DNA from 3 places in the Pseudomonas sp. BIGb0164 genome. Region 1 is predicted to be linked to each of the others. Evidence: riboswitches for the same ligand, from Rfam matches in the RefSeq annotation. Region 1 holds a riboswitch; each other region holds the start of a gene.

Evidence for each region. A riboswitch is a leader RNA that binds a small molecule or an ion and turns the genes downstream of it on or off. The one in region 1 is predicted to bind cobalamin.
Region 2: linked by a shared signal. The riboswitch ahead of cobO (cob(I)yrinic acid a,c-diamide adenosyltransferase) and the one ahead of M2394_RS19470 (ABC transporter substrate-binding protein) in region 1 are both predicted to bind cobalamin.
Region 3: linked by a shared signal. The riboswitch ahead of cobW (cobalamin biosynthesis protein CobW) and the one ahead of M2394_RS19470 (ABC transporter substrate-binding protein) in region 1 are both predicted to bind cobalamin.

The regions. Positions count from the first base shown of each region.
Region 1 is NZ_JANUEA010000007.1:152,891-160,525, reverse strand. Features, by position in the region: gene M2394_RS19490 (GNAT family N-acetyltransferase) at 1-218, shown strand, start outside; gene M2394_RS19485 (hypothetical protein) at 271-729, opposite strand; gene M2394_RS19480 (ABC transporter ATP-binding protein) at 907-1,671, opposite strand; gene M2394_RS19475 (iron ABC transporter permease) at 1,668-2,672, opposite strand; gene M2394_RS19470 (ABC transporter substrate-binding protein) at 2,669-3,679, opposite strand; cobalamin riboswitch at 3,794-3,988, opposite strand; gene M2394_RS19465 (aldehyde dehydrogenase family protein) at 4,064-5,446, opposite strand; gene M2394_RS19460 (putrescine utilization regulator PtrR) at 5,550-6,422, shown strand; gene M2394_RS19455 (hypothetical protein) at 6,528-6,737, opposite strand; gene M2394_RS19450 (amino acid aminotransferase) at 6,837-7,635, opposite strand, start outside.
Region 2 is NZ_JANUEA010000005.1:34,397-42,031, reverse strand. Features, by position in the region: gene M2394_RS14455 (DUF2066 domain-containing protein) at 3-1,043, shown strand; gene M2394_RS14450 (AI-2E family transporter) at 1,086-2,159, shown strand; gene hda (DnaA regulatory inactivator Hda) at 2,363-3,067, shown strand; gene M2394_RS14440 (C40 family peptidase) at 3,281-3,910, shown strand; gene M2394_RS14435 (C40 family peptidase) at 4,056-4,595, shown strand; gene M2394_RS14430 (sorbosone dehydrogenase family protein) at 4,638-5,951, opposite strand; cobalamin riboswitch at 6,051-6,309, shown strand; gene cobO (cob(I)yrinic acid a,c-diamide adenosyltransferase) at 6,388-6,999, shown strand; gene M2394_RS14420 (cobyrinate a,c-diamide synthase) at 6,996-7,635, shown strand, end outside.
Region 3 is NZ_JANUEA010000015.1:3,726-11,360, reverse strand. Features, by position in the region: gene M2394_RS29870 (VWA domain-containing protein) at 52-654, opposite strand; gene M2394_RS29865 (ATP-binding protein) at 708-1,712, opposite strand; gene cobN (cobaltochelatase subunit CobN) at 1,712-5,473, opposite strand; gene cobW (cobalamin biosynthesis protein CobW) at 5,477-6,541, opposite strand; cobalamin riboswitch at 6,634-6,834, opposite strand; gene M2394_RS29850 (hypothetical protein) at 7,024-7,533, shown strand.

The DNA.
Region 1 (7,635 bases):
TGTTTGTGTTGCCCGCCTTTCGCCGGTTTGGGCTGGCGGGGATGTTGTATCGCGAATTGGGAGCGCTGGCGCGGGCAGACGGGGTGGAGGTGATGTACCTGCATACCCACCCGTTTCTACCGGGCGCCATTGATTTCTGGGTTCGCCAAGGATTCACCATTATCGACGTCGACCCCGACCCCGTCTGGCAGACCACCCACCTGCATCGCCCCCTGTAACAACCGTCAACACCCCGCCCCCTGTAAGCGCTGGCTTGAACTGGCGCAATGATCAAGGTGTGGGCAACCCCAGGCGATGCGCCTCTTGGCTCACATTCATCTTGTTACCCTCGAGTGCGGGCGGGTGGCCGAGCAGGCGTGTGGCCGGTTCCAGGCTGTCATCGGCGGGAATGAGCAGTACCTGCAAGGTCTGGGGATTGATCACGCCCCAGTTCGACAAGTCGTGGCAGCCGCTGCCGTTGCATACGGCCTGGTAGACGATGCGTGGCCCGCCTGTAGCGCGGGTGTCGCAGGCGCCGCCGATGGAGTCGATACCGTAGTAGCGCAGCAGGGTTTCCCGGGGGCCGCGTTTTACCCGCAGCAGGACTTCGGCGCTTTCGGTGGTGAGCAAGGGCAGGGTTGGGTCAACGCCGATTGTCACGCTGGCGCCGGCGCAGTCGAAGGTTTGCTCGGCGAAAGCCGGTTGGGCGCACAGGGTGGCGAGGAGGGTAAAGGCTGCAATCCGTAGCATGCGGGCCACTCGATAAAAGGCAGGCGGCGATGCTAGCAGAACGGCCCGCGATGAAAATGAAACCGTACCTGTAGTGAGCGGGCTTGCCCCGCGCCGCGGCGTGTCAGGCCCTTTATGTACACCTGACACACCGCGGCGCGGGGCAAGCCCGCTCACTACAAGATGGCGGTAGGCTGTTTAATGGGGGCGTAGTCGCAGGATTTGCGCGCCGTCGAACGGGTCGGTGAGGTAGTGCGCCTGCACGCCGAACGTGTCTTGCAATCGCTGTGGCGTCAGTACGTCCAGCGGTTTGCCGAGGGCGACCAAACGGCCGTGGTCGAGCACGGCCAAGCGATCGCAGGTCAGCGCCTGGTTGAGGTCGTGCAGGGCAATCAGCGTGGTGACGGGCAGCGCTTGCACGCCCTTCAAGATGCCAAGCTGATGCTGGATGTCCAGGTGGTTGGTCGGCTCGTCCAGCAACAAAATCTGCGGCCGTTGTGCCAGGGCGCGGGCGATGTGCACGCGTTGGCGTTCGCCGCCGGAGAGGCTGCGCCAGGCGCGCTGGCTCAGGTGAGTGGCGTCGACGTCGTGCAGGGCCTGGCGCACGATGGCGTCGTCTTCCGCCGACCACGGGCTCAGCGCCGACAGCCAGGGCGTGCGACCCAGGGCCACGGCGTCGAAGACGCGGATGGCGTCGTCGGTGTCGGCCTGTTGTTCCACCACCGCCAGCTGTTGCGCGATGGTGCGGCGGGATAAATTCCCCAGGCGTTGGCCGCCCAGCCGCACGTCGCCGCTCACTGGCGTGCGCAACCCGGCGAGCAACTTGAGCAGGGTGGATTTGCCGGAGCCGTTGGGGCCGACGATGCCGAGGGTTTCGCCTTTTTCGACGTCGAGGTGAATATCACGCAGCAACTCCGCGTCGCGCACCTTGAAGCCCAGGCCGCTGCAACTGAGCACGCTCATCGCGGGTGCCTCCGGCCGATCAGGATCAGCGCAAACACTGGCGCACCAACCAATGCGGTGACCACGCCGACCGGAATCACCTGACCCTTGATCAGGGTGCGCGACAGCACGTCCGCCGCGATCAGGAACAGCGCACCACCCAACGCGCTGGCCGGCAATAGGCGCGAGTGCCCGGTACCCAGCAGCAGGCGCACGGCGTGGGGGATCACCAGCCCGACAAAGCCGATGGAGCCGACAATCGACACCATCACCGCCGTCACCAGCGCCGCACAGCCCACCAACACGAACTGCACGCGGCGCACCGGGATGCCCAGGGACGCCGCCGAGTCAGTGCCGAAGGTAAATGCATCCAGCGCACGGCGGTGCCACAGGCACACCGCCAAGCCCGCCACGGCCACCGGCACCGCCAGCCACACCGACGGCCAACGCACGCCGCTGAGGTTGCCCAGCAGCCAGAACAGGATGCCGCGCGCCTGTTCGGAGCTGGCCGACTTGGTGATCAGGAATGCCGTGAGGGCGTTGAACAACTGCGAGCCGGCAATGCCTGCGAGGATGATCTGGCCGGTGCCGCTGGCCGAACCGCTGGCGTGTGCCAGCAGAATCACCAGGGCAAACGCCGCCATCGCCCCCACGAACGCCCCGGCCGACAACGACACCAGCCCGCCACCGACGCCGATCAACGCCACCAGCACTGCACCGGTGGAGGCGCCGGCGCTGATGCCGAGCAGGTACGGGTCGGCCAACGGGTTGCGCAACAGCGACTGCAGGATCACCCCGCAGGTCGCCAGGCCCGCACCGCACGCGGCGGCCACCAGGGCGCGGGTGAGGCGGTAGTTCCACACCACGCCTTCGTCGATGGGGTCGAGCACGTAGCCCGCCGTCCACAGTTTATTGGCGAGCACTTGCAGCACCACCTTCGGCGAGATGGCGGTTTCGCCGATGGCCACGCCGGCGAGCACGGCGGCCAGGAGCAGGGCCAGGGCGAGCAGGGTACGGGTCATTTGAGTGGGTCGTAGCCGTCGATGGCCGTGGCCAGTTGTTCAAGGCCGTCGAACGTACGGAGGCTGGCTTGCAGCGCCAGGGCGTCGAGGATGATGATGCGGTTGTTTTTCACCGCGTCCATGTTGCGGGTCACCGGGTCGCTGCGCAGGAAAGCCAGTTTCTTTTCATGGTCGTCGGCCGGGTAGCGGCGGCGGTCCATGCGTGCGATCACCAGGAACGTGGGGTTGGCCTTGGCGATGGTTTCCCAGCCGACGGCGGGCCACTCTTCATCGGACTGCACCACGTTGGTCAGGCCAAGGGTCTGCAGCATGAATTCCGGAACGCCCTTGTGGCCGGCCACGTAAGGATCGGCGGCCATCTCGGCGCTGGAGAACCACACCAGCGCACTGGCCTGCTTGAGGCCTTTGCCTTGGGCGGTGGCGACCGACTTGGCCAGGCGCGCCTTGAGTTCGTCGTTCAGCTGTTGGCCACGGTCCTGCACGTCGAAGATCTGCGCCAGCTGGCTGATGCTTTTGTAAATGGTCTCGATGCGGAATGGCTCCAGCCGCGTGCCGTCGGCGCCCACCAGGTTGTCCTTGCCTTCGCAGTCGGAGGGCAGCAGGTAGGTGGGGATCTTCAGTTCCTGGAATTGCTCGCGGGTGCCGACCACGCCTTGGGGGCCGACCACCCATTCCAGCTCGGCGGCCACCAGTTGCGGGCGCTTGGCGATCACCGACTCAAAGCTCGGCTCGTTGTTCGCCAGGCGCTCGATGGTGTCGTTCTGGGCCTTGAATTGCGGCAACACATTGTTGAACCACAGCGAAGTGCCCACCACTTTGTCGCCCACGCCCAGGGCGTAGAGCATTTCGGTGGCGGCCTGGCCGATGGTCACGCTGCGGGCGGGGGCTTGCTGGAAGGTCTGGGGGCTGCCGCAGTTTTCCAGCGTCAGCGGGTAATGGGTGGGCGCAGCCTGGGCCAGGGTGCAGAAGCCGAGGCCGGTGAGCAGGGCGGTAACGCGTGGCAGCATGGGGCAATCTCCGTTTGAACCGTACAGTGAGCAGGGGGAGGTACGGTCGTGGAAATACAGCCATGGACGCTGCCGGGGGCAGGGCAAGGATGTCCTTCCCGGACACCCCGCCGGTCGTGATAACGCTTGGCCGGCAGGTCTCCTGACTCGTGCGTCGTCGCCACGCTCCGGCCTTCCCGAGCAGCGCTCAGTGGCAGTGTGGAGCAGGCTCAGCACCTACAGTTGCGGGGGCAGTTCCGATTGACGCGGGGGGCCGCGCTTCGGATTCCCTATTAGTCCCGTTTGGGAACCGGCGCGGTATGGTAGTCGATCGTACTGCCAAGGGGGAGAGAAAACCCGATCCCCCGTAGGAGCCGGCTTGCCGGCGATGGCGCCGGCGGTGGGTTATTTGCGGTTCAGCCACACGGTTTGGGCGTTGCAGAATTCGCGTACGCCGAAGTGCGACAGTTCACGGCCAAAGCCGCTCTTTTTCACGCCGCCAAACGCCACCCGAGGGTCGGACACGCTGAAGGCGTTGACGAAGATCCCGCCGGTTTCCAACTGGTTGGCGATGTCGCGGGCCTTGGCCGCATCGGTGGTGAAGATGCTGGCGGTGAGCCCGAATTCGCTGTCGTTGGCCAGGGCCACGGCGTGGTCGGCGTCGCGGGCGGTGATGATCGAGGCCACCGGGCCGAACAGTTCCTGTTTGAACGAGGTCATCTGGTCGGTGACGCCGGCCAGCACGGTCGGCTCGTAGTAGTTACCGGCCCCCGCGACTTTATTGCCGCCCAGCAGCAGGGTGGCGCCTTCTTCGAGGGTGGCCTGGACCTGGCCGTGCAGTTCGTCGCGCAGGTCGAAGCGCGCCATCGGGCCCACATAAGTGGTGGCCAGGGTCGGGTCGCCTATCACCAGGGCACGGCTGGCTTCGACGAATTTGGCGGTGAAGGCTTCGGCCACGCCGGCTTCGATGATCAGGCGCTTGGCGGCGGCGCAGACTTGGCCGCTGTTCTGGAAGCGGCCGATCAGGGCGGCTTGCACGGCGGCGTCGAGGTCGGCGTCGTTGAGCACGATGAACGGGTCGGAGCCGCCCAGTTCCAGCACGCATTTTTTCAGCGCAGCCCCGGCCTGGGAGCCGATGGCGATACCGGCGCGCACGCTGCCGGTGAGGGTCACGGCGGCAATGCGCGGGTCGGCGATGGCGCTGGACACGCCCTCGTTGCCCACGTTGATCACTTCAAACAGGCCTTCGGCAAAACCGGCTTTGTGGAAGGCCTGCTGGATCAGGTAGGCGCTGCCCATCACGTTTGGGGCGTGCTTGAGCACGTAGGTGTTGCCGGCGAGCATGGTCGGCACGGCGCCGCGCAGCACTTGCCACACCGGGAAGTTCCACGGCATCACGGCGAGGATCGGGCCCAGCGGGCGGTATTCGATCTGGGCGCTGCCGTTGTCCACCAGGGTCGGTTCCGGCGCCAGCATGGCCGGGCCGTGAGCGGCGTACCATTCGCTGAGCAGGGCGCATTTTTCGATTTCGGCACGGGCCTGGGCGATGGGCTTGCCCATTTCCAGGGTGATCATCTGCGCCATGTCTTCGGCTTGTTCACGCAGGGCGGCGGCCAGGGCCAGCAGCAGTTCGGCGCGCTGGCCGACCGGCTGGCGGCGCCAGGTGCGGAAGGCGGCGGTGGCGCGGTTCAGGGCGGCGTCCAGTTGTGCGGCGCTTTCGTAGGGGTAGCTGCCGACGGTTTCGCCGGTGGCCGGGTTGATCGAGAGAGCGTGGGTGGTTGCGTTCATGGCACCGTCCTGCTGAATGAATGGATTGGGTTCAGGCTACGGGGCTATCTCTTTTCTGGAAACTGAATAATATTAAGCAATACATTCACGATTGGAGAATGATGTGGATCTGGTGCAGCTGGAAATCTTCAAGGCCGTTGCCGAGCAAGGCAGCATCAGCGCCGCCGCGCAGTTGATTCATCGTGTGCCGTCGAACCTGACCACGCGCATCAAGCAATTGGAGCAGGACCTGGGCGTTGAATTGTTCATCCGCGAGAAGAGCCGCCTGCGCCTGTCGCCGGCCGGCTGGAACTTCCTCGGCTATGCGCGGCGCATTCTGGACCTGGTGCAAGAAGCCCGCGCCACGGTGGCGGGGGAGGAGCCCCAGGGCGCGTTTGCCCTGGGTTCGCTGGAGAGCACGGCGGCGGTGCGCATCCCGGCATTGCTGGCGGCGTATAACCAGAAGCACACCAAGGTCGAACTGGACCTGAGCACCGGGCCCTCAGGCACGATGATTGAAGGGGTGTTGTCGGGGCGACTGGCGGCGGCGTTTGTGGATGGGCCGGTGTTGCACGCGACCCTGGAAGGCGTGGCGGTGTTCGAGGAGGAAATGGTGGTGATCGCACCGCTGCACCATGCGCCGATTACCCGGGGGCAGGATGTGGCGGGGGAGAGCATCTATACGTTCCGCTCGAACTGTTCGTACCGCCATCACTTCGAGCGCTGGTTCTCACAGGATGGCGCGGTGCCGGGCAGGATCTTCGAGATGGAGTCCTACCACGGCATGCTCGCCTGCGTCAGCGCCGGTGCGGGCCTGGCGCTGATGCCGCGCAGCATGCTGGAAAGCATGCCGGGGTTCACGGCGGTGAGTGTGTGGCCGCTGAGCGATAGCTTCCGGATTCTGCACACGTGGCTGATCTGGCGGCGGGGGACGGTGTCGCAGAGCCTGAACAGTTTTGTAAAACTGCTGGAAGAGCGCGTTCTAGAGCCAGCATAGATCAACTGTGGGAGCTGGCTTGCCTGCGATGGCATCTACTCGGTCATGCAGGAAGATCGAGTCGTCTGCATCGCAGGCAAGCCCGCTCCCACATTTTGATCTTCATCAGCCGCCGAATTGCAGGGTGCCCATGGCCAGTTTTGCCATGATCGCTGCGGCGCCCAGTTGCACCAGCCACAGGGCCAGACCACCGAGGAATACACCCAGCGCCACCTGCAACACCAGACTCTTCTGCCGCTTAACCTGCGGCGCGCGCGGGGCGTAGTCATCCAGCTCGTCGCGGTCGGCGCGCAGGTCCAGGTCGTCGTTTCTCATAAGGCTCTCACAGCAAAGGGGCGGGCAAGGTTCAGTCTAGGGGCTGGCGACGAAAAAGGGGAAGCCATTGGCTTCCCCTTCTGTGCAACGGTTACCGGCTTAAAGCACCTGAACAATTGCCTTTGTGACCGCATCAATGTTCGACTGGTTCAACGCCGCCACACAGATACGGCCAGTGTCGAGGGCGTAGATGCCGAACTCGCTGCGCAGGCGGGTGACTTGCTCAACGGTCAGGCCGGAGTAGGAGAACATCCCGCGCTGGCGACCGACGAAGCTGAAGTCGTGGCCCGGAGCAGCCTTGGCCAGGTCGGCCACCATCTGCTCGCGCATGCCGCGAATGCGCAGGCGCATTTCGGCCAGTTCGGCTTCCCACTGGGCGCGCAGCTCAGGGTTGTTCAGCACCGCCGCCACGATCGCGGCGCCGTGAGTCGGCGGGTTGGAGTAGTTGGTGCGGATCACGCGCTTGACCTGGGACAGGATGCGCGCGCTTTCTTCCTTGGACTCGCCGACGATGGACAGTGCGCCCACGCGCTCGCCGTACAGGGAGAACGACTTGGAGAACGAGCTGGACACAAAGAAGGTCAGGCCCGATTCAGCGAACAGACGCACTGCTGCGGCGTCCTCGTGGATGCCGTCGCCGAAGCCCTGGTAGGCCATGTCGAGGAACGGTACCAGTTTCTTGGCCTTGACCACGTCCAGCACGTTCTGCCAGTCGGCCGGGCTCAAATCGACGCCGGTCGGGTTGTGGCAGCAGGCGTGCAGCACCACGATGGACTGTGGCGGCAGGGCGTTGAGGTCTTCGAGCAGGCCGGCACGGTTCACGTCGTGGGTCGCGGCGTCGTAGTAGCGGTAGTTCTGCACCGGGAAACCCGCGGTTTCGAACAGGGCGCGGTGGTTT
Region 2 (7,635 bases), on a different contig from region 1:
TCATGCGTCTGTGCAAATTCTTCTTTGTAGGCTGCTTGTCGTTGGTCAGCCTGGCGAGTCATGCCGAAACCCTCAATGGTCTTTACCAAGTACTTGAACCGGTCAGCAGCCAGTCGCCCCAGGAGCGCGACCAGGCCACCCAGCGCGCCGTGCAGACCCTGGTAATCCGCCTGACCGGCGACGCCAAGGCTGCCGATGGCCCGGGCCTGGCAGCCGTCCGTAAGGATCCGCAACAAATCATCAGCCAGTACGGCTACGACGCCGGCCCTCCGGAAAGCCTGCAAGTGGATTTCGACCCGGTGAGCACCGACCGCGCCTTGCGTGAGGCGGGCCTGTCGATCTGGGGCAGCAATCGGCCGTCGATCCTCGGTTGGTGGCTGAACGATTCCACCGAAGGCAGCAGCCTGGTCGGTGATGGCCAGGCAGTTGCCCAGGCATTGCGCCGAGCCGCACAGCACCGTGGCTTGCCACTGCGCCTGCCGTTGGGTGACCTGGACGAGCAGGTGGTCGCCACCGCGCCGAACCTGGAAAGCGCTGACGCCACGCCCCTGCGCGCCGCGTCCGAGCGTTACGGCGCCGATGCGTTGCTGGCGGTGCATGCGCGCCAGGAAGGCAATCAATGGCAAGCCAAGTGGCGCTTGTGGCTGGGTGACAAGAGCGAGCAGGGCACCGCCCAAGGCGCTGATACTGGCGCCGTCGCCGATGCGGTGATGCTGGCGGTCAGCCAGAAGCTCGCGCCACGCTTCGCGGTCAAGCCGGGCGTGAGTACGGAACAATTGCTGGAAGTGCAGGGCATGACCCTTGAGCGTTATGCCGCATTGGGCCATCTGCTTGAGCCGTTTGGTGGGCAGCCCCTGTTGGTCGATGGCAATCGCATCGTGTATCGCGTCAATGGCAGTGCCGATCAGTTGCGTACTCAGTTGAGTCTGGCCAAGTTGCAGGAGGTGCCAGCGGGTGAGGCACCTGCACAGCAGCCGGCAGTGGACGGCACTCAACCGGCCCCTGCTCCCGAGCCTCAGGCGCAACTGCGTTTTCGTTGGTAAATGTTCTTCCTTATATAGAAGCAGCTAGAGATGGAGTGGTTTATGGCGGATACGCGTCGTTGGGTGTGGCTTGGCGGGATTGTCCTGCTGTGCGGTTTTGTGTTTTTGCTGCATTCGATCCTGACGCCATTCCTGGTTGCGTTGCTGCTGGCTTATCTGTTCGATCCTGTGGTGGATCGCCTGGAAAAAGTCGGCCTGTCGCGCACCTGGGGCGTGGTGGCGGTGTTCGCCTTGTTCACCTTGATCATCACGGCGTTGGTGCTGGTGCTGGTGCCGATGTTGGCCAAGCAGCTGTTTCGTCTCTATGAGCTGGCGCCGCAGATGCTCGACTGGCTGCAGCACACGGCCATGCCGTGGGTCCAGGCCAAGCTGGGACTGTCGGATGGGTTCTGGAAGTTCGACAAGGTCAAGGCGGCCATCAGTGAGCACATGGGCCAGACCACCGATATCGTTGGCGTGGTGCTCAGCCAGGCCACGGCGTCCAGCCTGGCGTTGATTGGCTGGCTGACCAACCTGGTGCTGATCCCGGTGGTGGCGTTCTACCTGCTGCGTGACTGGGACATCATGATGGCCAAGATCCGCAGCCTGCTGCCGCGCAATCGTGAGGAGCGCATCGTCTCCCTCGCCGAAGAGTGTCATGAGGTGCTGGGGGCGTTTGTACGTGGCCAGTTACTGGTGATGCTGGCGCTGGGGATCATTTACGCAGCGGGCCTGATGGCGATCGGCCTGGAATTGGGCCTGTTGATCGGCCTAATCGCCGGCTTGGCCGCTATCGTGCCTTATATGGGGTTTGTGATCGGTATCGGCGCGGCGCTGGTGGCGGGGTTGTTCCAGTTTGGTGGCGACCTGTATCCGATGCTGGGTATCGTTGCGGTGTTCATGGTGGGTCAGGCGTTGGAGGGGATGGTGCTGACGCCGCTGCTGGTGGGGGATCGGATCGGCCTGCACCCGGTGGCCGTGATCTTCGCGATCCTGGCGGGCGGTGAGCTGTTCGGCTTTACCGGCATCCTGCTGGCGCTGCCGGTGGCGGCGGTGATCATGGTGCTGGTGCGCCATGTGCATGATCTGTACAAGGATTCGGATGTGTACACGGGGGTGGAAGACCCCGACCTGTAACCCCTTCGTCACAAACCCGGCCCAGGCCGGGTTTGTGGTTTATGGCACCGGGGTGTCAAACAATTTGCGCAAATCGCCCAAGTTAACGCAAACCTTTGATTTTGCTTGTGGTCTGCTGCATTGTGCGCCCGGCGTCACGGGTATAAACTTTGCAAACTTTACACAGAGGCCACTAACGGTTCGTTTGGAGCCGTTCAGTCAGCATGAAACCGATTCAGCTGCCCTTGGGTGTGCGTCTGCGTGACGACGCCACCTTCATCAACTACTACCCAGGCGCCAATGCCGCTGCACTCGGCTATGTCGAGCGGCTTTGCGAAGCCGACGCCGGGTGGACTGAAAGCCTGATCTATCTGTGGGGCAAACACGGCGTGGGGCGTACCCACCTGCTGCAGGCCGCGTGCCTGCGTTTCGAGCAGATGGGCGAGCCGGCGGTTTACCTGCCCCTGGCGGAGTTGATGGATCGCGGGATCGGTATCTTCGACCATCTCGAACAATACGAGCTGGTGTGCCTGGACGATCTGCAAGCGATCGCCGGCAAGGCCGAGTGGGAAGAGGCGTTGTTTCACCTGTTCAACCGCCTGCGTGACAGTGGGCGACGCCTGTTGATCGCGGCATCCACCTCGCCACGCGAGTTGCCGATCAAGCTGGCCGACCTCAAGTCGCGCATGACCCTGGCGTTGATCTTCCAGATGCGCCCGTTGTCCGACGAAGACAAACTGCGCGCCTTGCAGCTGCGCGCTTCCCGTCGCGGCCTGCACCTCACTGACGAAGTGGGGCACTTTATCCTCACGCGCGGCACTCGAAGCATGAGTGCGTTGTTCGACTTGCTCGAACAACTCGACCAGGCCTCCTTGCAGGCCCAGCGCAAGCTCACCATTCCCTTCCTCAAGGAAACCCTCGGCTGGTAGCCAACCCTTGTGTTTCGGGGCTTCTGGCAAATTACAGGCGCCAGAAAACCTGCGTTTGGGCCGGTTTGGCCACGCAAAAGGCACGTATAGGGTGTTAAGGGCTTAGATGTCATAGTCCAAACAAGAAGTCACATAGATCACGATTGAATTTGCAAATCGATCTGATAGCGGGCATAGTCTCGACTTCTTTACATATCAGCCACGGTCGTGCCCATGCTAAATCGCTTCGCACCCCTCGTGCCCCTCGCACTCGTTACCCTGTTGTTTGGTTGCGCCTCCCACCCTCAGCAAGTGGCAGAGCAGCAGAAAACCCAACAGCAGTCCCAGGCAAAATTCGTTGCATCGCAGTCTTCCACTGTCTATGAGGAAGAAGTTGCAACCGAGAAGGAACTGGCCGACTTCGCCGGCAACAAGCCTTATCAGCTTCCAGTTCTGGCCGACAGCATTCTTGAACGCGGCATGTCCCTGATCGGTACCCGTTACCGTTTTGGCGGTACCTCTGAAGCCGGTTTCGACTGCAGCGGTTTCATCGGCTACCTGTTTCGCGAAGAAGCGGGCATGAACCTGCCACGCTCCACCCGCGAAATGATCAACGTGGATGCACCGTTGGTCGCGCGCAACAACCTCAAGCCGGGTGATCTGCTTTTCTTCAGTACGGCGGGTCGTGGTCGCGTAAGCCATGCCGGTATCTACTTGGGCGACAACCAGTTTATCCACTCCAGCAGCCGTCGCAGTGGCGGTGTTCGAGTCGACAACCTGGGTGACAGCTACTGGAGCAAAACCTTCATCGAAGCCAAGCGCGCACTCGCCATGGCCCCGACGACGGTTACCGCTAGCAAGTAAACTTAAAGTGATACTTGAAGTTTGACGTGTAAGCGCTAGAATCCCTGGATATTGTTGTAATCCGTTCGCGCGAGCTTTGCTTGCGCGTTCTGGTTTTCAGCGTTCGGCAGCGAAAAGCCGCATCCAGACCAGGATTGTTCTGCCCATGTCGACCTCAGCCCGCCTCATTCTTCTCGTTTGCGCCGCGCTCCTCAGCGCCTGCGCAAGCCGTCCACCGCCCCCTGCGTTCGTGGCGGCCAAGCCCAAGCCCGTGTTCAACTATTCCAGTCAGAGCTTCTCGCCTGCTGCCGAAGACGTGCTCTTCCGTGCGCTGGGCCTGGTTGGCACGCCTTACCGCTGGGGCGGCAACACACCGGACTCCGGTTTCGACTGCAGTGGCTTGATCGGCTTTGTCTACCGTGACGCGGCAGGCATCTCGTTGCCGCGCACCACCCGCGAGCTGATCGTGATGCGTGCCCAGGACGTCAGCGAAGAGAACCTGCAGACCGGCGACTTGCTGTTCTTCGCCACCGGTGGCGGTTCACAGGTCAGCCATGCCGGGATCTACGTGGGGGAAGGGCGTTTCGTACACGCGCCGCAAACCGGCGGTACGGTCAAGCTGGACACCCTGTCCAAGGCGTATTGGCAGAATGCTTACCTGAGCGCCAAGCGCGTGTTGCCAGCAAACCTGGCTCGCAACCCATAACACCCGTAGGAGCCGGCAAGCCGGCTCCTACGGGTTTTGTATTTATTTGGCTGGCGACACCCGCCACACCTTGTTCCCCACATCATCGGCCACCAGCAAATCCCCCTGCTGATCAACCACCACACCCACCGGCCGCCCCATGGCCTTCTCGTCTTTATCAAGAAACCCCGTCAGCACGTCCACCGGTTGCCCTTTGGGCTGGCCACCCTCGAACGGCACAAAGATCACCTTGTAGCCACTGTGGGGCTTGCGGTTCCACGATCCATGCTGGCCGATAAATGCCCCGTTGCTGAACTGCGCCGGCAGTTTGTTGCCCTCTGCGAAGGTCAGTCCCAACGACGCCGTATGCGGGCCCACGGCATAGTCCGGTGCAATGGCCTTGGCCACCAGGTCCAGGTTCTGCGGCGAAACGCGCACATCCACGTGCTGGCCGTAATAACTGAAAGGCCAGCCGTAGAAGCCGCCATCCTTGACCGACGTGATGTAGTCCGGCACCAAGTCGCTGCCGATCTCGTCACGCTCATTTACCGCCGTCCACAACTTGCCCGTCTGCGGCTCCCAAGCCATGCCATTCGGGTTGCGCAGGCCGGAGGCGAAGATGCGGTGCTGACCCGAGGCGCGATCCACTTCCCAGATCGCCGCCCGACCTTCTTCCGCTTCCAGGCCGTTTTCGCCGACGTTGCTGTTGGAGCCGACGCTCACATACAGCTTGCTGCCGTCTTTGCTCGCTACTACGTTCTTGGTCCAGTGGTGGTTGATGCTGCCGCCTGGCAGGTCGACCACTTTGGTGCCGGCTTCCTTGATCGTGGTTTCGCCCGGTTGATAGGGGAAGCGCAGCAGTTTGTCCGAGTCCGCCACGTACAAATCGTTGCCGACCAGGGTCATGCCGAACGGTGAGTTCAGGTTCTCCAGGAACACTGTGCGCGTCTCGGCAACGCCGTCGTGGTCGGCATCGCGCAGCAGTGTGATGCGGTTCGGGCTCGGCACACCGGCGCCGGCACGGCCCATGACCTTCTCCATGACCCAGCCGCGAATCCCCTTGGCATCATCCGGTTTGGGCGGCGCATTGGTTTCGGCCACCAACACATCGCCGTTGGGCAGCACATACAGCCAGCGCGGGTGGTCCAGCCCTTCGGCGAACGCGGCCACCTGGGTGCCTGCGGCGGCCGTTGGTTTTGCGCCATCAGGCCAGCCGATCGCCGGGGCGATGTTGACGGTGGGGATCAGTGTCTTGTTCGGTTCGGGCAACTTGGGCGAAGGACCGGTGCCGTCCGACACCTGCAAACTTGAGCTTTCACCGCAGGCGGCGAGGGTGCCTGCGAGCATGATCAGTAAGGCGAGTCTGGTTTTATGCATGGTGTTCTCCTGAATACCTGTAAGGGTAGAGGAGTACGGCGGTCCGATGGTTCAAGTGCGAGGCCGGCTTTAATTGACGCTCCACCCCCAACCCACTAACCTTCGCGGCTTGTTCCAGGTGCTCTGTGGCGTATGCGTCGACAGGGTGAAACAGGGAAGCCGGTGAGTGAGCGCACTTGTACACAGTGCTGCCGCGATTCCGGCGCTGCCCCCGCAACGGTAAATGAGTCAAGACGCTGCCTTTTGCCACTGTATCGCGCGCGATATGGGAAGGCGCAACGTCGGCCTGCTCGCTCTTTTCACAAGGGCAGGGCGCCACTCATGAGCCCGGAGACCGGCCCGGAGCATCCAACAGCATCACGGTGGGCGATGCTTGGCTGTCTGTATTTTCTTTTTCCTGCCCGCCGTTTTTGTCCAGCCCCAACGGAGAGCTGCCATGACCGATTCCCCCGACCGCGACGAACGCCACCTGGCGCGCATGCTGCGCAAAAAAGCCGTGATCGACGAGCGCATCGCCAACTCCCCCAATGAATGCGGTTTGTTGCTGGTATTGACCGGCAACGGCAAAGGCAAGAGCAGCTCCGCATTCGGCATGCTGGCCCGGGCCATGGGCCACGGCATGCAGTGCGGTGTGGTGCAGTTCATCAAGGGGCGTAACAGCACCGGTGAAGAGTTGTTCTTCCGCCGCTTCCCCGAGCAAGTGCGTTTCCACGTCATGGGCGAAGGCTTCACCTGGGAAACCCAGGACCGCCAGCGCGACATCGCCGCCGCCGAAGCCGCCTGGGCGGTGTCCCGCGAACTGCTGCAAGACCCGGCCATCGGCCTGGTGGTGCTGGATGAGCTGAATATCGCCCTCAAGCACGGCTACCTCGACCTGGACCAAGTGCTCAGCGACCTGCAAGCCCGCCCGCCGATGCAACACGTGGTGGTCACTGGCCGTGGGGCCAAACCCGAACTGATCGAAATGGGCGACACCGTCACCGAAATGGGCATGCTCAAGCACGCGTTCCAGGCCGGTATCAAGGCACAGAAGGGCGTCGAACTTTGAATCAGCCCCGTCATTGCCCGGCCGTCTTGATCGCCGCACCGGCGTCCGGCCAGGGCAAAACCACCGTCACCGCCGCGCTGGCGCGTTTGCACCGCAACCTGGGGCGCAAGGTGCGTGTGTTCAAGTGCGGCCCGGACTTCCTCGACCCGATGATCCACGAGCGTGCCAGCGGTGCGCCGGTGTACCAGCTGGACATGTGGATGGTGGGCGAGCAGGAAAGTCGCCGCCTGTTGTGGGAGGCGGCCGGTGAGGCCGACCTGATCCTTATCGAAGGCGTGATGGGCCTGTTCGACGGCACCCCCTCCAGTGCCGACCTGGCGCGACACTTCGGTGTGCCGGTGTTGGGCGTGATCGACGGCACCGCCATGGCCCAGACCTTCGGTGCCCTGGCCCTGGGCCTGGCGCGTTATCAGCCGGACCTGCCGTTTGCCGGCGTGCTGGCCAACCGCGTCGGCACCTTGCGCCACGCGCAGTTGTTGGAAGGCAGCCTCACTGAAGGCTTGCGCTGGTACGGCGCGTTGTCTCGCGAAACCGGGATCGAACTGCCCAGCCGACACCTGGGGCTGGTGCAAGCCAGCGAATTGAATGACCTCGATGTGCGCCTGGATGCCGCCGCTCAAGCACTGGGCAGCAGCT
Region 3 (7,635 bases), on a different contig from region 1:
CGCGTTCAAAATGTGGGAGCTGGCTTGCCTGCGATGGCGGTAGTTCAGGCACTACAACTTGTCGATATGCCGATAATCCAGCTGCAAGCCGGCTGCCAACGCCTCAGCCCGGCCTAGGCGAATCGGGCCGCGCTCGATATCCACCAGCAGTCCTGGGCACTCCAAGTGAGGCAACTCGGCAACATCCTTGAGGCGCCCATCCGTTATCACTAGCAACCGTTGCTGCTCCGTCGGATACCGCTTGCGCCGCACCGCCAACCAATGCCCCGCCTCGGTCAGCGCTGCCAGCAACGGTGTACCACCGCCCGCGCCTAATTGCTCCAGCCAACCCACCAAGCCCTTCGCCGCCTTCAACCCCTGAACCTGCCACTTCGGCGCCTGCCCGCTGGCTGTCAGCAATGCCATGCGCGCCCGCTGGCGATAGGCGTCATCAAACAGTTGGGCCAACAAGCCCTTGGCATCGGTCAGTGCTCGGTGGCGCCGGGTAGACGCAGACGCATCGACAATCACCAGCCACAGCTCATGGGCAGCACGACTGCGCAGGTGGAACAGCAAATCCTCTCGCGATTGCGGGCGGCCGCCCAGCAACGTGCCGGGCCAGTTGATCGCGCCCTGCCTGGCGCTGCGTGCCTTGCCGTGCCTGCCTCTCTCCACTCGCCCTGCCTTGGGCCGGGCATCCGCCCCCACGTCAGGTCGAGGGCGAATGCCTAGGGCTTTTTTGGCCAGGTGGGGACTTCACGGCGTGCGCCTGTGGGCAGGGCCGGCGCGGGCATGTCACCCCATTGGCCCTGGCCTTGGCTCGGCGAGGTGTCGGATGGCTTGGGCGACGGCCCTTCGCTCGGCGGACTCGCCGGTGGGGTCTGCACCTGGCGGCGATGACGCAGGGCAAACTCGGCGACCGCTTCAATATCCTCTTCAGCGATGACACCCGCACCGCGCCATGCCGCATGGGCCCTGGCGCCGCGCAACCACACCAGGTCCGCACGCAGGCCATCGACACCGGCCGCAAAACAGCGCTCGGTGATCTGTGCCAGCGCCGCATCATCCAGCGCAATGCTGTCGAGCCGCGCCCGCGCCTGGGTGCAACGCTCACGCAGTGCGGCCTGTTCTGCGGCCCAGTGTGCAAGGAACGCCACGGGATCACTGTCGAAATCCAGGCGGCGGCGGATGATCTGCCCCCGCTCGGCCGGCAAGGTCTGCCCGCTCAGCGCTACATTGAAGCCGAAGCGGTCGAGCAATTGCGGGCGTAACTCGCCCTCCTCCGGGTTCATGGTGCCGATCAGCACAAACCGCGCCGAATGGCGGTGCGAGATACCGTCGCGTTCAATCAGGTTGGTGCCGCTGGCGGCCACGTCGAGCAGCAGGTCCACCAGGTGGTCGGGCAGCAGGTTGACTTCATCGACGTACAACACACCACCGTCGGCCTTGGCCAGCACGCCGGGGGAAAACTGCGCACGGCCTTCGCCGAGGGCTGCGTCCAGGTCCAGCGTGCCGACCAAGCGTTCTTCGGTAGCGCCCAGCGGCAAGGTCACAAACTGCCCGCTGGCCAGCAGGTCTGCCAACCCACGCGCCAAGGTGGACTTGGCCATCCCGCGCGGGCCTTCGATCAGCACGCCGCCAATCTTGGGGTCGATGGCGGTCAGGCACAGGGCCAGTTTCAAGTCGTCGGCGCCGACCACGGCGGACAGCGGAAAATGCGGAGTATCAGTCATCAGCTGTCTTCTTCTATATCCAGCAACAGGTTTTCCAACGCCGCCTTGTAAGCCCCGGGCTCTTGCCACAGGCCGCGCTGCTGGGCTTCGAGCATGCGCTCGGCCATATCGCGCAGGGCATCGGGGTTGTGCTGTTGCACAAAGGCCCGGGTGTCAGGGTCCAGCAGGTAGGCGTCGGCAAGCAACGCGTATTGATGATCGTCGATCAGCGCGGTGGTGGCGTCGAACGCGAACAGATTGTCCACGGTGGCGGCCATTTCGAACGCACCTTTGTAGCCATGGCGCTTCACACCTTCGATCCACTTGGGGTTGGCAGCGCGGGAACGGATCACCCGGTTCAGCTCTTCCTTCAAGGTGCGGATCTTCGGCAAATCAGGTTGGCTGTGGTCGCCATGATAGCTGGCGGCCTTGTCGCCGCTCAGGGTTTCCACGGCGGCGAGCATGCCGCCCTGGAATTGGTAGTAGTCGTTGGAGTCGAGCAGGTCATGCTCGCGGTTGTCCTGGTTCTGCAACACCGCCTGCACCTGGCTCAGGCGCTGAGCGAATTGTTCACGGGCGGCCGTGCCTTCGTCGGCACCGCCATAGGCGTAACCGCCCCAATTAAGGTAGACCTCGGCCAGGTCTTCACGGGTTTGCCACAGGCGACCGTCGACCGCGCCCTGCACGCCGGCCCCATAGGCACCGGGCTTGGCCCCAAAAATGCGCCACCCGGCCTGCTTGGCGGCGGTTTCTTCGTCCAGGCCGGACACACGCAACGCCTCACGCTCGCTGCGCACCTTGGCCGCCAGCGGGTTCATATCGTCCGGCTCATCCAACGCCGCTACCGCCTGCACCGCCGCGTCAAACAGGCGAATCAAATTGGCAAACGCATCGCGAAAGAAGCCTGACACTCGCAACGTCACATCGACACGCGGACGGTCCAGCAGGCTGATCGGCAGGATCTCGAAGTCATCCACCCGCTGGCTGCCCGTGGCCCACACCGGGCGCACGCCCATCAGCGCCATGGCTTGGGCAATGTCATCACCGCCGGTGCGCATGGTGGCCGTGCCCCACACCGACAGGCCCAGCTGACGCAGGTGGTCACCGTGGTCTTGCAAGTGGCGCTCAAGAATCAGGTTGGCGGACTGGAAACCGATGCGCCAGGCGGTCGTGGTGGGCAAGTTACGCACATCGACGGTGAAGAAGTTGCGACCGGTGGGCAGCACGTCCAGGCGTCCACGGCTGGGGGCGCCGCTCGGCCCTGCGGGTACAAAGCGGCCGGCTAACGCATCGAGCAAGCCGCGCATTTCGGCCGGGCCGCAGGCATCCAGGCGCGGCGCGACGACGATGCGCAGGCTCTCGATCACCGCCTTCACGTCTTCCCAACCGGGTTCTTCCAGCTGTTCCAGCGGCCCTTCCAGCGCCTGCTCGATCAACCGCGCGGCGTACAGTTCCAAACGCTCGCGGGTGTCGCCTGCGGTGCGCCACAACTGTGGGTCGATTTTCTGCAATACAAGCGGACGGCGCCCGGTCCAGGGCTCGGCCAAGGCGCAGTCCAACGGGTCAAAGCCCAGCTCGAATGCCTTGGCCAGCACCCGCAAGAGGCTCGATTGCGGGCCGCGCCCATCGCCACGCGGGATACGCAGCAAGGCCAGCAAGGTGTCGATACGCAGGCGACCTTCGGGCGACTCGCCGAAAATATGCAGGCCGTCGCGGATCTGCGACTCCTTCAAGTCACACAGGTAAGTGTCCAGGCGCGGCAGCCAAACGGCGGCGTCCGCCTCGCTGTCCAGCTCAAGCTCCTGGTCGATGCGGGTTTCGCGCACCAGCTTGAGGATGTCTTTCTGCAATTCCAGAGCGCGGCGCGGGTCGAGCAACTGCGCTTCGTAGTATTCGTCCGCCAGCAGTTCAAGGTTGCGCAGCGGCCCGTAGGTTTCGGCGCGGGTCAGCGGTGGCATCAAGTGGTCGATGATCACCGCCTGGGTACGCCGCTTGGCCTGGGCGCCCTCGCCCGGGTCGTTGACGATAAACGGGTAGATATTCGGCAACGGCCCCAGCAATGCATCGGGCCAGCAGTTTTCCGACAGGCCCACGCCCTTACCGGGCAGCCATTCGAGGTTGCCGTGCTTGCCCACGTGGATCACGCCGTGGGCGCCGTAGGTGTGGCGCAGCCAGAAGTAAAACGCCAGGTAGGCGTGAGGCGGTACCAGGTCCGGGTCGTGATAGACGGCGCTGGCGTCCACTTGATAGCCACGCGCCGGCTGGATGCCGACAAACGTCAGGCCCAGGCGCAGGCCGGCGATCATCATGCGGCCGTCGCGGAACATCGGATCGCTGTGCGGTGCACCCCAGCGTGCCAAAACAGCTTGGCGGTTGGATTCAGGCAGGCGACTGAACATCGCCTCGTAGTCATCCAGGCTCAGGCTTTGATGGCAGGGGCGCAGGTCGAGGCTGTCGAGGTCGTTGGTCACGCCGCCAAGCAAATCGTGGATCAGCGCAGTGCCGCTTTCAGGCAGCTCGCTCGGCAGCGGATAGCCTTCGGCTTGCAGCGCACGCAGGATATTCAGCGCGGCAGCCGGCGTATCCAGGCCCACGCCGTTGCCGATACGGCCGTCGCGGGTCGGGTAGTTGGCGAGGATCAGCGCGATGCGCTTGTCAGCATTCGGCACCCGCGCCAGCTCGACCCAACGCCGCGCCAGTTCAGCGACAAAGTCCATGCGTTCAGGCGCGGCGCGGTAACAGACCACGTCCGACTGGCTGCGCTCGCTGCGCCAGGCCAGGTCCTTGAAACTGATCGGCCGGCTGATGATGCGCCCGTCCAGCTCCGGCAAGGCAATGTGCATCGCCAGGTCGCGCGGGCCCAGGCCTTGTTCGCTGGCCTGCCAGCCGGGCTCGTTGTCTTGGGCGCAAATCGCCTGGATCACCGGGATATTGCGGCGAAACGGTCGCAAATGCGGCGCTTCGGGGCTGGATTGGGCAAAGCCGGTGGTGTTCAAAATCACCGCCGCACCCACTTCATCCAGCAGGTCCTCGACCACCGTCAGGCAGCCGGGCTCTTTCAAACTGGCCAGCGCAATCGGCAGCGGGTTAAGGCCCGCTGCCTGTAAGCGTTGGCAAAACACATCGATAAAACCCGTATTGGCCGCCTGCAAATGGGAGCGGTAGAACAGCACCGCCGCCACCGGCCACTCGGGGTTCCAATCCGTCTGCCAGTCGTTCAGGCGCGGGTTGGCTTTATGCGGGTGATAAATCGCCGTGCGCGGCAGGGTTTGCGGCTCGGCCCAGGTGTAGTCGCGGCCCAGGTAAGCGCTGGCCAGGCAGCGATAGAAATCCAGCGCGTTGCCCAGGCCGCCCTGGCGCAAAAAGTGCCACAGGCGGTCGCGGCTTTCGGCGTTTACCGTACTCAGGCTGCTGAGTTCCGGGTCCGGGCGATCGTCCCCCGGCACCAGGATCAGCTGCACGCCGCGTTCGGCCAGCTCCACCAGCCGCTCGATGCCGTACCGCCAATAACCGATGCCGCCGTGCAGCGAAATCAGGATGACCTTGGCGTGGCGCAGCACTTCATCGACGTACAGGTCGACCGACGCATGGTTCTGCACCTGCATCGGGTTGGCCAGCCGGAAGCTGGGGTAATCGTCGGGCAATTGCTGGGCCGCTTCGGCCAGCAATGCCAGGCTGGAATCACCGCTGCACAGGATCACCAGGTCAGCGGGGGTTTGGCCAAGGTCGGCAATATTGTCGTCCGAGACGAAACCACCGGGCTGGGTCCTGAGCAGGTGCATGGGTCAGACGCTGAGTGCAGCGCGCAACTGCGCTTCGAGGCCGGCGGCATCGAGGTCCTGACCGATCAGCACCAGGCGCGTGATGCGCGCTTCGTCAGCGCCCCAGGCACGGTCGAAGTGCTTGTCGAAACGTGTGCCCACACCCTGGATCAGCAGGCGCATCGGCTTGTTGGGGATGGCCGCGAAACCTTTGACGCGCAGGATGCCGTGTTGCACCACCAGTTGGGTCAGGGCGTCGAGCAGCAGGGCTTCGTCGGCTTGCGGCAGGTCGATGGAAATGGAATCGAAAGCGTCGTGGTCGTGATCGTCGTCTTCACCTTCGTGGTGATGATCGTGATGGCTGTGGCGACCGTCGATGTGCTCTTCAGAGCCGGCACCCAAGCCGATCAGCACGTCCAGCGGCAGGCGACCGCTGCTGGCTTCGATGATCTTCACCGCAGGCGGCAGCTCTTCGGCGACTTCCAGGCGCACGCGGGCCAGGTCTTCCGGGTTGATCAGGTCGGTTTTGTTGAGGATCACCAGGTCGGCGCTGGCCAGTTGGTCGGCGAACAGCTCGTGCAACGGCGACTCGTGATCCAGGTTCGGGTCCAGTTTACGCTGGGCGTCGACCTGGTCCGGGAAGGCGGCGAAGGTGCCCGCGGCGACGGCCGGGCTGTCGACCACGGTGATTACCGCGTCGACGGTGCAGGCGCTGCGGATTTCCGGCCACTGGAAGGCTTGTACCAAGGGTTTTGGCAGGGCCAGGCCTGAGGTTTCGATGAGAATGTGGTCGAGGTCACCACGACGGGCCACCAGTTCGCGCATCACCGGGAAGAACTCTTCCTGCACGGTGCAGCACAGGCAGCCGTTGGCCAATTCGTAGACGCGGCCGTTGGCTTCTTCTTCGGTGCAACCGATGGAGCACTGCTTGAGGATTTCACCGTCGATGCCCAATTCGCCGAATTCGTTGACGATTACCGCGATGCGACGGCCCTGGGCGTTGTCGAGCATGTGGCGCAGCAAGGTGGTTTTGCCCGAGCCGAGGAAGCCGGTAACGATGGTGACGGGGAGTTTGGCCAGTGTTTTCATCGGATGCCCTTTGGGGCGGGCATACGGGACGATAGGCCCTGCGACGGCGCGCAGCAGCGGATTTCGTCACCGGATCACCCCGCCCGGTTGAAGTAGAAAATCGGTTGCGAGGCAGGTCTCCTGGCTTGGGGCGTGCGGGTCTTGCGACCGGCGCTGGCTGCGCCTTCCCGCCTTGTCGGCAGTGGCGTGGCAGTCAGCTGAACCCTTTACAGTTGCGGGGGCAGCCGCGGCTTGGACCGCGTTCCCTTCTTAGCTCCGGCCTGGGCTGGAGAACCTCGAGGGTGCAAGGCTACGCAGTGCCACAGAGCGGGTCAATGCCAACACATGAGGTTCGCGCCATACCGCGGCAGTCGAATGAAACTTACAACTCGCATTAATTGCCCGATAGCCAGCTAGGAACAGCTTGGACTTTTGCACCACACAGATTTGGCTCATAAGCGCTCAATGCGCGCCAGACATACCAACGCAATAAAGGATCAAACATGACACTTTCGGCACTTTCCCCCCTCCACTTTAACCTGCCACCTAACGCACCGAGCTACAAAGGCGAGAAAGAAGCTGATGCCCCGCAGGACAGTATTCAGATCCAACACGCTGCATACACCAGCACGAGTAGCCTCGAAACTCGGGCAAAGAGAAGTACAACAGAGCAAAAGCCCCAGGTCTGGTTCTACAGTGACAAAGAGTTGCTACAAGAGGTGAAGAAACACTTCGATGAATATGCAGCCGGACAGGGCGATGAATACGTCAACTTCAAAGAATTAAAAGAGGCCGCCGGTCAGGTGCCAACCACGAGAACCTTCTCTCCAAAAGCCTCAGCCGTTGCCGAGGAGATCCTCAAACGCACCCGGCTTCTCAACCAGCTGGACATAGGAGTGGGCTGGACACACACCGGAAGGGGATTACAAGACGAGAGGTTTGATCATGACAACCTTGACTACTTGATCACCTACGCTTCCACTAAGCGCAGAGTCAAGTTAATTCGAAATTAATATGAAAATTTGTCTGATCCGCAAAAAATCAACATCAGATTGCTCGTCATCCTTGAGGTCAACTCTATCCTTCAAACACCTTAAACATTTACAGCCGCTCAA